DNA from 3 places in the Neobacillus sp. SM06 genome. Region 3 is predicted to be linked to each of the others. Evidence: predicted binding sites of a transcription regulator. Region 3 holds the regulator's gene; each other region holds the start of a gene.
What was found. The regulator LexA, encoded in region 3, represses DNA repair genes until DNA is damaged. The targets are predictions, from matches to a motif close to CGAACATATGTTCG.

Region 1 (4,734 bases), on a different contig from region 3:
TCCAGTTTTGAACCGAGGCCATCGCACTCCGGACAGGCTCCGAACGGGCTGTTAAACGAAAACATCCTTGGCTCCAGCTCACCAATTGAAAAACCGCAAAGAGGACACGCATGGTTTTCACTAAACAGCAGCTCCTCCTTTCCAATAACATCAACAATGACCTTTCCTTCTCCAAGCTTTAATGCTGTTTCCAGTGAGTCCGCCACGCGTGATGACACGCCTTCTTTTACGACAATTCGGTCAACAACCACTTCAATGGAGTGCTTTTTGTTTTTCTCAAGCTCGATCTCTTCGCCAAGATCCAGCATTTCACCGTCAATGCGCACGCGAACATACCCTTGTTTTTTGATGTCCTCAAGCACCTTGGCGTGCGTTCCTTTTCGTCCGGAAACGATCGGGGCAAGGATTTGCATTTTTGTGCGTTCCGGGTATTCCAAAATCCGATCAACCATTTGCTCAATCGTTTGCGAGGAAATTTCAATCTTGTGAACCGGACATGTCGGCCGCCCGACCCTTGCAAACAAAAGCCGTAAATAATCGTAGATTTCTGTCACTGTCCCAACGGTCGACCGTGGATTGCGGCTTGTTGTTTTTTGGTCAATTGAAATGGCAGGGGACAGACCTTCAATCGCATCGACATCCGGCTTGTCCATTTGCCCCAAAAACTGCCGTGCATAGGCAGACAGCGACTCGACATAGCGCCGCTGTCCTTCGGCATAAATTGTATCAAAGGCAAGGGACGACTTCCCTGAACCCGATAGTCCTGTTAAGACAACAAGCTGGTCACGCGGAATGGTGACATCGATATTTTTCAAATTATGTGCCCTGGCGCCTTTAACAACTAACTTATCCATCGCCATCGTATCGTCATCCTTCCGCTTTTATCTCTAAAATAAGATCCCGAAGCTCAGCCGCCCGTTCAAAATCAAGCGCTTTGGCCGCTTCTTTCATTTCTTTTTCCATATTGGCAATCGTGCGTTCCCGCTCTTTTTTCGACATTTTGCCAAACGCAGCCGCCGGTTTGTACTCTTCCGGTTCCTCTGCTGCATGAGTGGCGCGAATCGCATCGCGAATATCTTTTTGAATTGTCATTGGTGTAATCCCATGCTCTTCATTGTATGCTTCCTGAATCGCACGGCGGCGCTTCGTTTCAGTAATCGCCACTTCCATTGAATTCGTGATCCGGTCCGCATACATGATAACCTTTCCATTCGCGTTCCTTGCCGCCCGCCCGATTGTCTGTATCAGCGACCGTTCGGAGCGGAGGAACCCTTCTTTATCCGCGTCAAGGATGGCGACAAGCGATACCTCGGGGATATCGAGCCCTTCCCTTAACAGATTGATTCCAACTAAAACATCATATTTTCCGAGCCTTAGTTCACGGATGATTTCAATTCGCTCAAGCGTTTTGACCTCCGAATGCAAATACTGAACTTTGATGCCGATTTCCTTTAAATAATCGGTTAAGTCTTCTGACATTTTCTTCGTCAACGTTGTGATAAGAACGCGTTCATTGCGGTTGACTCGATCTTGAATTTCGCCGATCAAGTCATCAATCTGGCCTTCAATTGGCCGAACTTCAATAATCGGATCCAACAGTCCTGTCGGCCGGATAATTTGTTCAATCATCTCCGGTGTGTGTTCTAATTCATATGACCCCGGTGTCGCCGAGACATAAATAATGTTCTGAATATGCTTCTCAAATTCCTCAAAGGTAAGCGGCCGGTTGTCGAGCGCTGACGGCAGGCGAAAACCGTGATCCACCAATACTTCCTTGCGCGCTTTGTCGCCGTTGAACATCCCCCTGATTTGCGGCAGGGTGACGTGTGACTCATCGATGACGATCATAAAATCTTCCGGGAAATAGTCCAGAAGGGTATAGGGAGTGGAACCGGCTGGCCTTAACGTAAGATGGCGCGAATAGTTTTCGATCCCTGAGCAAAAGCCCACTTCCCGCATCATTTCCAAATCATAGCGGGTGCGTTGTTCCAAGCGTTGTGCTTCAAGCAATTTATCCTCGGAGCGCAGGACGGCAAGCCGTTCCTCCAGCTCTTTTTCAATATTTTGAATCGCAATTTGCATCTTCTCTTCTCTCGTTACGAAGTGGGATGCTGGAAAAATGGCAACATGATCACGGTCACCGATAATTTCACCTGTTAAAGCATCGACTTCCCGAATCCGATCGACTTCATCACCGAAAAATTCGACGCGGATGCAATGCTCGTCGCGCGAAACCGGAAAAACCTCAACAACATCGCCGCGTACCCGGAACGTTCCGCGCTTAAAATCAATATCATTCCGTTCATATTGGATATCGACCAAGCGGTGCAACAATTGATTTCGCTCAATTTCCATTCCGGTTCGTAATGATAAGACCAATTCCCGGTATTCTTCCGGAGAACCGAGTCCGTAGATGCAGGAGACACTGGCAATAATGATCACGTCTTTGCGTTCAAACAAAGAGGATGTTGCCGAGTGCCTTAGTTTGTCAATTTCATCATTGATGCTGGCGTCCTTCTCGATGAAGGTGTCAGTCTGCGGTACATACGCTTCGGGCTGATAGTAATCATAGTAGCTGACAAAGTATTCAACCGCATTGTTAGGAAAAAATTCTTTAAATTCACTGTAAAGTTGACCGGCCAGCGTTTTATTATGGGCAATGATCAGTGTCGGTTTGTTTACTTCCTTAATCACATTGGATATGGTGAACGTTTTTCCCGTCCCTGTTGCACCGAGCAAAGTCTGATGCCGTTTGTTTTCCTTGATTCCCTGCACAAGTTTCCGAATCGCTTCGGGCTGGTCGCCTTGCGGGGAGTACTTTGAGACTAATTCGAATTGATCCTTCATACTAATCCTCCTGCAAAAATGGATCCTTGGTGTCACGTCTGCTTTAGTTCCATTCTACCACAACACCATCAAAACAAACCAATCATATGCGAACGAGTATTCGTTTTTTAAATGACATTTCTGATATAATTCATTCTACATATTTCATCCAAACAAACATACACTTCTTTCAAATTAATGATGGTTCTCTCCAATATCTGTACCATCCATCCTATTTTATACAATTGTAGCACAAATTAAATTATAATTATTACAAATAATCAACCTATATATTTTATAAAAATATGATTAATTTTGATTATTATTCTCAATTATATAATTATTTTCTCATTTAGAATTGACAACTACTTTTTCTCAAGAATATAATCAGGTTAAGAAGGGAGAAATTTGGATGAATAAAAACGATTATCATCATTTAAATCATGTAAAACAACAACATAAGTCAAGGAAAACTTTATGGATTACATTATGGTTAACATTGTTCTTTGCTCTTGTTGAAGTACTAGGGGGTTTGGTATCCCACTCACTTGCCCTATTATCAGATTCTGCTCATATGTTGTCAGATGTCGTTGCTTTAGCACTTAGTATGACAGCCATCTATATGGCTTCCCGGGATTCCAACCAAAAATACACGTTTGGTTTTTTAAGATTTGAGATTATTGCCTCTTTTCTTAACGGACTTGCTCTTATGATTATTTCAATTGGAATTTTTGTCGAAGGATTTCGGAGGATTATTACTCCTCGGGAAGTAAATCTTCCAATAATGTTAACCATTGCAATGATTGGTCTGATTGTTAACATTGTTCTCACATTGGTACTAAGTCGAACTACAAAAGAAGAAGAGAATTTAAATATTCAAAGTGCACTTTGGCACTATATAGGGGACCTATTGAATTCGGTTGGAGTGATTATTTCCGCGATTTTAATCTATTTTACAGGTATTTCAATTATTGATCCTTTAATTAGTATGGTTATTGGTGTCATTATCTTCATTGGTGGTGCAAAAATTATTCATGAATCATACCTAATTCTTATGGAGACTGTACCTAAACAATTTAATTTAGATTCTATTCGACAAGATCTCCAAAAGATTGAGGGAGTGATTGATGTACATGAAATTCATCTTTGGGCTGTATCTACTGACCACTATTCATTTTCAGCCCATATATTGGCATATAATGAAATTCAATATTCAATAATTATATCCAACACAACAAAACTCTTAAAAGAAAAATATGGTCTGACACATTCAACAATCCAAATTGAAAACCCATCCATGCATGATCATGGAATATACGGGGAGAAATTTTTACTTAACCACGGATAAATCAGAACAGACAAAGGATTTGACCTAATTTTTTTTTTGTAATTTGATTGTTAGATCCTTCAATTCCACTTTGTAAAAATGTCGTCCTCTTTTCTATATATTGACTCTCGCCATTCGCCAAGTTTATGTTAGGTTTAAAACTGGCATACTGTGAACGGTCAATTTTTTTATACGCTTGTTTAAGACTAGTGTTAGGATGGTACCCTAATCATACAAACAAACGAAGCAGCATTTATGCAAAAACAGCCAAAAAAAAAACGGCATAGGTGATTAATCATGCCGTCTGCCGTTTAACTTTTTTTTACCACTCTTTGTTTAAGCCTGACTGCAAAGCCAAAACCGGCAGTCAATGAAAAAGCATCCAAAATCATAATCGGCCATGTATGCGTGTAGCCTTTATAGACAGATGCTGTAATAAGGCCAACCGTTAGAATCAGCCCAATTACCCGATTGTAAGTGACCCTTGTGAAAAGCAAAACCAGCAAACCGGGCAAAATGAGCGCTGATAAGAATTCAATCATCAACGGGTTCACCTCTCCATTCCTTTCTTTACCGTTATT
Region 2 (4,734 bases), on a different contig from region 3:
TACTAGGTGAAAAAGATCTTGAAATCGCGATTTTACGTGATCTTATAAAAAAGAAAAACCCTCACTTGCTGAAAAACTTGAAGTAGCTGAAAAGTGGATTCAAAAAGGCTACTCCATTTCAGTGGTGCTAAAAATCATTGGTATTCCTCGTTCCACCTACTATTATCAAAAAAACTACCGTGTGGAAGAGAAAAAAGTAAGTGAGGGACGTCCAGCACCAGGCTATTCTTACAAAGAGGACGGCCAAAAAGTATCAGATGAACAGATCAAGGAGTTTTTATTAGAGGGGATTGCCGGCGATGCCTATAACTATGGCTATCGCAAGCTCACAAAGTTTCTTTATCGGAACCATAACCTCGTCATTAACAAGAAAAAAGTGTACCGATTATATAAAGAATTAGGGATCTTACGTCCACAGCGTAAGAAAAAAGTCTCGCATCCTAGAAAACTAGCACGAAATCGCATCATTACTAGCTCAAATCAAATGTGGGAAGCCGATATAAAATACGGATTTGTTGAAGGTGAAGACCGCTTTTTCTTTGTCATGTCAATTATTGACGTTTATGACAGGGGGATTGTCGATTATCATATGGGCTTGAGTTGTACAGGCAGCGATGTCAATCAAGCAATGCAACGAGCACTACTGAAACGCCAACTACTTAATGCTTTGGAAAAACCTGTTATCCGAACAGATAATGGACCACAGTTTATTTCTCATACTTTCGAGGAGTTTTGTGAAAATTATAAAATAGAGCATGAAAGAATACCGCCCAAAACGCCAAATATGAATGCCCATATCGAATCATTTCATCGGATTTTTGAGGACGATTGCCTATCTAGATGGCAATTTGAAACATATGCACAAGCATATGAAGTCGTCACAGAGTTTATGGTATTTTATAACGAAAGACGAATGCATTCAAGCATTCTAGATCTATCACCAAAAGAATTCTATGAGAATCAGGGTTCATTAGTAATTAAGGAAGTTCGAGTGTAACAGTGCCAAACTTCAGCCAAAGCACCAGCTTGATTAGGAGTGGCGGGCATGATAGCCTTGTTTGGCGATGCCGATGTTGTGACATCTGGCTGCTCGGCTGGGAAGTCATGCCCGCAGAGGCTCCTTGTCAAGCAGCATGGCCTTTTTGAAGAATAACGAAAGACAATCCAATTTTAAAAAACAATGGAAATGAGAGAATAAGAGAGATATTGTCCAAAATTCGGGGGTTAATCCGAGGAATACCTCTTTTGTCTTGCTCGAATTGCAATGAAAGAGGACAAAGAATGGTGAACGGAATACATGTTTGAGGAGCATTCTAAAATGTTGAATGAAGAAACAATTATTTCGATAATTAAAGATGATCAATGGATGATGGAAATATTGCAATCGGTAAGATCATTGAATTTGCCTGATTGGTGGATTTGTGCGGGATTTGTTCGATCGAAAATTTGGGATGCCTTACACCATTTTACTGAAAGAACTCCTCTGCCGGATGTTGATGTCATCTATTTTGCACCGGCAAATACGGATGAATTTGCAGAAAAGAAACTTGAAAAGGAACTTGAATTTCTTATGCCTCATGTTCCTTGGTCAGTAAAAAATGAAGCAAGAATGCATGTTAAAAGCAAAATGTCCCCGTATTCTTCAGCTGTGGACGCTATTTCCAAATTTCCCGAAACAGCGACAGCATTAGGCGTAAAATTGGATGAGAAAAAGCAAGTAATCATAACAGTTCCTTGGGGCATTGATGATCTTGTCAATTTAAAGGTGAAGCCGACTCCCTTTTTTACTGAGACAAAAGAACGAGCGGCCATTTATGAAGACAGGATAACAAAAAAGAATTGGAAAGAAACTTGGAATAAACTGAAAATTTACCACATTCACGATTTTATATCAAAATAAAGATGTTGCAAAAAGGAAAAAAGTGTTAAAATAAAAGAAGGTATTGCTCATTAAAGGAGGGGCTTACTATGAGTGCGGTTTTAACATTAATTGGTGATTTATTTGCGGTCATCTCCGTTTCGCTTGGGGCGAAAAAGAAAAAGAGCGAAAAAGGTAGCAAGAAGAATTAATTTTGAAAAATACTCGGATCTTTTAGAGTATTATTTTTTTTGCAATTTGCTAGGATATCTTTCGAACGCATGGCCGGAAAAGTTAAACAAGACCGCAAATTTTCAATTTTCCCCCGCTGTTAAAAATTCATAAACAACATCATTGACGATTTCATACAAATCCGCCTCAGGTTCCGCTGCTTTCACTGCATAAATTTGGCTGTAAAGCTTGTCCATTTCCCTTAAACCAACCGGCAGTGTTTCCCGATCGGAATCATATTGTTTTAAGCAATTTTGAATCATCTTCTCAATCAATCGTTTATCCATTGCATCCACCCCGTATACCTATTATAGCGTAAATTTTTCCATCCGAACCATCCCCAATAAAAATTTCCATTGAATACGAACGAATATTCGCCTAAAATAATGGGTAGAATGGTATAGAACTTATGTTTGGTTTTTGGAGGGGTTTCTATGATTGAGTATCAAGCATTGCCGCAGAACAAAATTTTATGCGTGGATATGAAAAGCTTTTACGCAAGCTGTGCGGCTGTGATCGAAGGACTTGATCCGCTTACTTGCTATGTAGCGGTTGTCGGCAATCAGGAGCGGCAAGGGAGTGTGGTGCTTGCCGCTTCACCCCGTTTAAAAAAAGAATTTGGCATCAAAACCGGTTCCCGGCTGTTTGAAATCCCAAATGATCCGCGAATTCGCGTAATCGAACCGAAAATGGCAACGTATTTGCGGATTTCCACGGAAATTTCCCGTGTTTTTAACCGCTATGTGCCGAAAGAGGCGATCCATACGTACAGTGTCGATGAAAGTTTTATTAAAGTCGATGGTGCCCTGCATCTGTGGGGGGATGCTAAGACGATCGCGCGAAAAATAAAGGACGATATTGAACGGGAATTTCAACTGCCCTGTGCGGTCGGGATTGGGCCGAATATGCTGATGGCAAAGCTGTGTCTGGACATTGAAGCAAAGAAGAAAGGGATTGCCGAGTGGACGTTTGCCGATGTTCCTGAAAAGCTGTGGAGCATTGCCCCGCTCCGCGAAATGTGGGGAATTGGCAGACGCCTTGAAAAAACGCTCAACAGCATGGGGATTTTCTCCGTCGGCCAACTAGCCCGCTATGATTTAGAAAAATTGGAAAAGAAATTTGGAATTATGGGCAACCAGCTTTATTATCACGCCTGGGGAATCGATCTTTCCGATTTGGGGGCACCGCTTATTGAAGGGCAAATCAGCTTTGGCAAAAGTCAAATTTTGCTGCGGGATTATAAAGATGATGCAGAAATTAGGCATGTCATTTTAGAAATGTGTGAGGAGGTTGCACGCCGGGCAAGAACCCATCGGAAAGCAGGAAGAACGGTCAGCCTTGGAATTGGCTACAGCAAAGAAGAATTCGGCGGTGGTTTTCATCGCGCACGAACGATCGAGCAGCCGACAAATGTGACGATGGAGCTTTATCGTGTCTGCCTTGAGTTATTTTATGAAAATTATACTGGGCATACGGTTAGAAATATTTCAATTACGCTTGGCGCTATCACCGATGATCGCGAAGTGCAGTTAAGCCTTTTTGATCTTGGTGCAGAGAAAAGAAGGCAGCTCGGCTATGTTGTCGACCGCATCCGCGATCGTTTTGGTTCAGGCGCACTGTTGCGTGCGGTTTCGTATACAGCTGCCGGAACCGCCAAACAGCGGGCAACGCTTGTTGGCGGGCACAAAATGTAATAAAGAAAGAAGTGAGGACCATGATTCGCGACCGTGGGAAAATTAAGTGGACAGCGATGATGCTTCCGGAGCATGTGAAATTGCTGCGGGACTGGGTAAAGGAAGATACGTATGAACAGAAAAAGGAGCTGGATGAGCAGCAGCTTGAACACATTAATGAGATTGCTGCTGAGGCGATGGAATTCAACGAGTGGGTGCATATTACGCACTATCAAAATCGAAACTATGAAATTTTGATTGGAAAAATTCATTATTGGGATGCGATTACCCAGACATTCCATGTGGTTGACAAGTTTGATGAACTGCATCGGGTTTCTTTGAACTCAATCGCAGATATCCGCTTTTAGCTAAGCATAAAAAGAGCGGCTTGTAAAAACCGCTCCCACCAATCCATTATTCATTTTCAGCAACGCGGACTTTCGACTCAAATTTGCCTTTGTGGCTGCCGTCGCAAAACGGCTTGTTATTGGATAAACCGCAGCGGCAAAGGGAAAAGCTTGGCTTCGTTTCGTACACATTGCCTTCGCCATCAAGCAATTCAACATCGCCCGTGATACGAAGCGAACCATTATCATTTACTTTAATTTGAACTTTTGACATGTTTCCACCCCTTTTTTGGCTAATCAGAATTTATATGGATAAATTCTGAACGCATAAATTCAACTACGCCTCTGTCTTCGTCCAAAGGACTCGCCAGTCGGCAAGTGTTCATTTAAAAATAGTTTCGTTTTTAAGAATAGTAAAAATAGGTTGAAGATGCAACAGTACAGCAGCCTGAAAAAACATGTGATACAATCATCTTATACCGATAAGGGGGAGATTTAAACATGGAAATTGCAATCACAGAGACAGCAATCACGAAAATCAATCAGAAAATCGGAGAGCAGACAGGTTATTTAAAACTTGTTTACGATACAGATGATTGCGGCTGCGCGGTAAATGGCGTTGTAG
Region 3 (4,734 bases):
AGCTTGGCGGAAAATCGCCAAATATCATTCTTCCGGATGCAGACTTAACAAAAGCCATTCCCGGCGCTCTAAACGGGGTAATGTTTAACCAAGGTCAAGTTTGCTGTGCAGGTTCCCGTGTGTTTATTCAGAAGAAGCAGTTTGATAATGTTGTAGCAGATATGGCTTCCCATTCAAAAAAGATCAAGCAAGGAGCAGGAATCCATACTGATACAGAAATTGGGCCGTTAGTTTCAGCCGAACAGCAAAACAGGGTTCTTGGATATATTGAAAAAGGACTAAGTGAAGGGGCTCAGCTGGTTGCAGGGGGAAATAAGCCTCAAGAGCAAGGCTACTTCGTTTCCCCAACGATTTTTGCAGATGTCCGAGATGAAATGACAATTGCCAAAGAAGAAATCTTCGGCCCGGTAATCGCTGCGATGCCATATGACGATTTGGACGAATTAATTGACCGAGCAAACAATAGCGAATATGGACTAGCTGCGGGTGTTTGGACTCGCGATGTTGCAAAAGCCCATTACATTGCTGGAAAACTTCGTGCTGGTACTGTTTGGGTAAACTGTTACAATGCTTTTGATGCAGCCTCTCCATTTGGAGGATATAAGCAATCTGGTATCGGACGTGAGATGGGATCGTATGCTCTTGCTAACTATACAGAAGTGAAGAGCATCTGGATCTCACTTCAGTAAAAAATCTTGAAGTTTCATCGGTAAAAGGAACTCAATGGAGTTCCTTTTTTAATTTACTTGTTCTACCATTCGTTTTTTGTTTGCTTTTCTGCTGCATCCATATATTCTTTATACCTTCTATGTACGGTTGCCTTACTTACATCAAAACCCAAGCCTCTTAACGTGGCAGCAATTTCATGAAAGGTAAGATTCTTTTTCCGCAAGTTTATTATTTCCTCCACCGGCACTTCCTTTTTTTCTCTCCCGCCAAGGTGAAGATTGGATAAATTCTTGTGCGGTTCGAAACCATCCTTAATCGCCCGGGTGATTCCCCTGCTGATTTTCAAATTTGCAATTTTTCGTTGAAATTCTTCAACCGCACTTAAAATTTCAAGTACCATTAAATCAGCATCTGCCAAGTAAATTTCTCCATGGTCTTGGATGGTAAAAACGGCAATGCCCATTTTACGCAGTTCATGTAGCAAGGCTATCTTTGAGTGGCCCCTCCCTAGCCGGGTATCATCCTGTATTAAAAGAGCCTCTGCCTGCTTATCTTTAAACAGGGCAAGCGCCTCGATTATTCCTTCCCGATCGACATCAAACCCGCTATGCCTCTCCTCAATGATTTTTATTACTTCGAATTGGTGTTTGTTTGCAAAGGTTTCAAGTTCTTCTTTTTGTCTGGTTAACGATGTGTCTTGTGTAGACTTTTCAGTGCTAACCCGGCAGTAAATGATTGCCTTCATGTCCTTCAGAACCTTTCTATCTGCTTATTTTGCTGCGCTGGCAAATTCTTTTGCTCCAACTTCATTATTTTTAACCGGGATGGCAATTTTTTCGCCCGGGTATATCAAATCTCCTTCTATTTGATTGTGCTTTTTCACCCAGCTGATGAACTGATCATGCGAAAATGAGGATGTTTGGGAATATTCTTTTGCGATTTTCCAGAGTGAATCTCCTTCAGCAATGGTAATATTGACATAATTTTCTTTATGAAATGAGTTGGATTGAAAATAAATAATAAGAGCTGAACCAAAGCTCAGGATAACTAAAATAATGGCATATGAATAGCGATTCCACAAGTTCTTCATTTATCAACACTCCATTTTTAGAATATATGTTCGCTTCTATGCTTTTATTATAAATCGAACGTTTGTTTTCTGTCAACCAAAATTCGAACTTATGTTTGTATAAAATTATCTCGCATGCTATAATAAAGTTAACATTAACCAGGCGAGGTGCATCTGATATGACAAAATTATCAAAGCGGCAGCAGGATATCCTTGATTTCATAAAAGGGGAAGTTAAAAAAAAGGGTTATCCGCCATCTGTTCGGGAAATAGGAGAAGCTGTTGGCCTTGCTTCCAGTTCAACAGTTCACGGACATTTGGCAAGATTGGAGAGCAAAGGACTAATTAGAAGAGATCCAACAAAACCAAGAGCAATTGAAATTCTTGAAGTGGATGAAAGTACAACGATTCCAAAAAGCAATGTTGTCAATGTTCCAGTTGTTGGTAAAGTAACAGCTGGTCTGCCGATAACGGCGATTGAAAATGTTGAAGAGTATTTCCCGCTGCCAGAAAGACTCGCACCTCATGAGGATCAAGTCTTTATGCTCGAAATTATGGGAAACAGCATGATTGAAGCCGGAATTCTTGATGGTGACTATGTCATTGTAAGACAGCAAAAAACTGCTAACAATGGAGATATTGTTGTAGCGATGACAGAGGAAGATGAAGCAACATGCAAGAGGTTTTTTAAAGAAAAGGATTATATCCGCCTTCAGCCTGAGAATTCCACAATGGAACCGATAATCCTAAAGAATGTTGCCATTCTTGGAAAAGTCATCGGGGTTTACAGGCAGATTCATTAATACTCTAGCAGAGTATTCATTACTTAAATTTTCAAAAAGCACGCTACTATTCAACGTGCTTTTTTATTTTATTGCCAATTTGCGATTTTTCTAATAGAATCCCAAAATGTACAGTAGTAAGCTTAGAACAAAAAGTCCTGATGCATTGTGCGCCAGGACTTTTTGTTATTAATACATTTGCAAATACTGCTCTCTCTCCCAAGGGTGAACGGCTGTTCTAAACATATCCCATTCAATTTCTTTTGCTTCAAGGAAATGCTCAAGGATGTGTTCGCCAAGACCGGCAGTGATAACTTCGTCTTTTTTCAATTCATCTAACGCAGCTGCCAATGTTGCTGGAAGATCGATGATGCCTTCTGCGATTCTTTCTTGTTTGTTCATTACATAGATGTTGCGGTCAACAGCATTTGGAGGTGTTAATTTGTTCTTAATACCATCCAATCCTGCTTTAAGCAAAACAGCCATTGCAAGGTATGGGTTTGCAGATGGGTCAACACTGCGTACCTCAACACGTGTGCTCATACCGCGTGAAGCTGGAATTCGAATTAACGGAGAACGATTACGTGCAGACCATGCAACATAACAAGGTGCCTCATATCCAGGAACAAGTCGCTTGTATGAATTTACAGTTGGGTTGGTAACAGCTGTGAAACTTGGCGCATGTTTTAGAATTCCTGCGATGAATTGACGAGCTGTGTCACTTAACTCAAGATCACCTGTTGGCTCATAGAATGCATTTTGTCCGTCTTTGAATAAAGAAAGGTTGCAGTGCATACCAGATCCGTTTACGCCGAATAATGGTTTTGGCATGAAAGTAGCATGCAAGCCATGTTTTCTGGCAATGGTTTTAACTACAAGTTTGAATGTTTGGATATGGTCACAAGCTGTAATTGCATCTGCGTATTTGAAGTCAATTTCATGCTGTCCAGGTGCCACTTCATGGTGAGAAGCTTCGATTTCAAAGCCCATTTCTTCAAGCTCTAGCACGATATCACGGCGGCAGTTTTCGCCAAGGTCAGTAGGAGCCAAGTCGAAGTATCCTCCATTGTCGTTCAATTCTAAAGTAGGTTCACCAACTTGATCCAATTTAAACAAGAAGAATTCCGGCTCTGGTCCAAGGTTGAAATTCGTGAAGCCCATTTCTTCCATCTCTTTCAAAACGCGTTTTAAATTGTTACGCGGATCGCCTTCGAACGGTTTCCCTTCCGGAGTATAAATGTCACAGATAAACCTTGCTACTTTTCCCTTCTCAGCAGTCCACGGGAAAATGACAAAAGTATTTAAGTCCGGATATAAAAGCATATCTGATTCTTCAATTCGCACGAAACCTTCAATTGAAGATCCATCAAACATCATTTTGTTATCGAGAGCTTTTTCTAATTGGCTGATTGGAATTTCAACGTTTTTAATTGTTCCAAGGATATCAGTAAATTGTAAACGAATAAATTTAACATTTTCTTCTTTCGTGATTCGAATGATATCTTCTCTCGTATACTTTGCCATTTCCTTACCTCCAAAAATAGTTTAATTTAATTTAGGTAAAAACGAGACATGTCGCCTTGACGCAATGATGAGCGGTTGAATCGGCCTGCTTGGTACAATTCATTGCGAAGCAGATTTCGCAATTCATCATCTGTCAGGTCACGTTTCGCTTTTTCGGGTTGCTGCTGGAGGTCTTGAGTTGCAAGCGGCTGCTCATTTACCAATAATACCTTCTTAATCCCTGCCATATTTAGTCCTTGATCGATTAAGTCTTTAATTTCTAATAGCCGATCGATATCATTTAAACTAAACATACGGCGGTTGCCGTCTGTTCTGGCAGGAGAAATTAATTGATGTTCCTCGTAATAGCGGATCTGCCGAGCGGATAATTCCGTCAGTTGCATCACGATTCCGATGGGAAACAACGGCATTGAACGGCGTATTTCACTTCCACCCAAGGTTTCTCCTCCTTTTGCTTGGCTTATCAGAATTTATATCCATAAATAGTGATAAGCATAAATTCACTACGCCTCTATCTTCGTCCCAGGGGACTCGCCAATCGGCAAGTTTTGATTTAATTCATATTGTCATTATATTTGATGTAAAATTTCTTGTCAATCAAATGTTAGTTTTTCTCACATCATTTTTCATTTAGGTGAATAAACCCTTTTGCAGCCAAATGATCGAGTGCCAGGCATACTGCCATCTTAA

Region 1: the regulator LexA is predicted to act here: its motif matches at 2,937-2,950, upstream of uvrB (excinuclease ABC subunit UvrB).
Region 2: the regulator LexA is predicted to act here: its motif matches at 2,453-2,466, upstream of ACQYAD_RS09455 (DNA polymerase thumb domain-containing protein).

Annotation. Positions count from the first base shown of each region.
Region 1 covers NZ_JBNWEO010000005.1:49,017-53,750, reverse strand. Annotated here, with positions in the region: gene uvrA (excinuclease ABC subunit UvrA) at 1-860, opposite strand, end outside; gene uvrB (excinuclease ABC subunit UvrB) at 868-2,847, opposite strand; gene ACQYAD_RS00425 (cation diffusion facilitator family transporter) at 3,239-4,174, shown strand; gene ACQYAD_RS00420 (DUF2198 family protein) at 4,465-4,695, opposite strand.
Region 2 covers NZ_JBNWEO010000015.1:304-5,037, forward strand. Annotated here, with positions in the region: one part of gene ACQYAD_RS09440 (IS3 family transposase) at 1-63, shown strand, start outside; one part of gene ACQYAD_RS09440 (IS3 family transposase) at 63-997, shown strand; gene ACQYAD_RS09445 (nucleotidyltransferase family protein) at 1,319-1,900, shown strand; gene ACQYAD_RS09450 (YqzH family protein) at 2,173-2,376, opposite strand; gene ACQYAD_RS09455 (DNA polymerase thumb domain-containing protein) at 2,524-3,783, shown strand; gene ACQYAD_RS09460 (YolD-like family protein) at 3,804-4,130, shown strand; gene ACQYAD_RS09465 (CDGSH iron-sulfur domain-containing protein) at 4,177-4,383, opposite strand; gene ACQYAD_RS09470 (iron-sulfur cluster biosynthesis family protein) at 4,611-4,734, shown strand, end outside.
Region 3 covers NZ_JBNWEO010000014.1:157,409-162,142, forward strand. Annotated here, with positions in the region: gene ACQYAD_RS09325 (aldehyde dehydrogenase family protein) at 1-689, shown strand, start outside; gene ACQYAD_RS09330 (YneB family resolvase-like protein) at 752-1,414, opposite strand; gene yneA (cell division suppressor protein YneA) at 1,439-1,759, opposite strand; gene lexA (transcriptional repressor LexA) at 1,918-2,541, shown strand; gene glnA (type I glutamate--ammonia ligase) at 2,710-4,044, opposite strand; gene ACQYAD_RS09350 (MerR family transcriptional regulator) at 4,071-4,481, opposite strand; gene ACQYAD_RS09355 (aminotransferase class I/II-fold pyridoxal phosphate-dependent enzyme) at 4,664-4,734, opposite strand, start outside.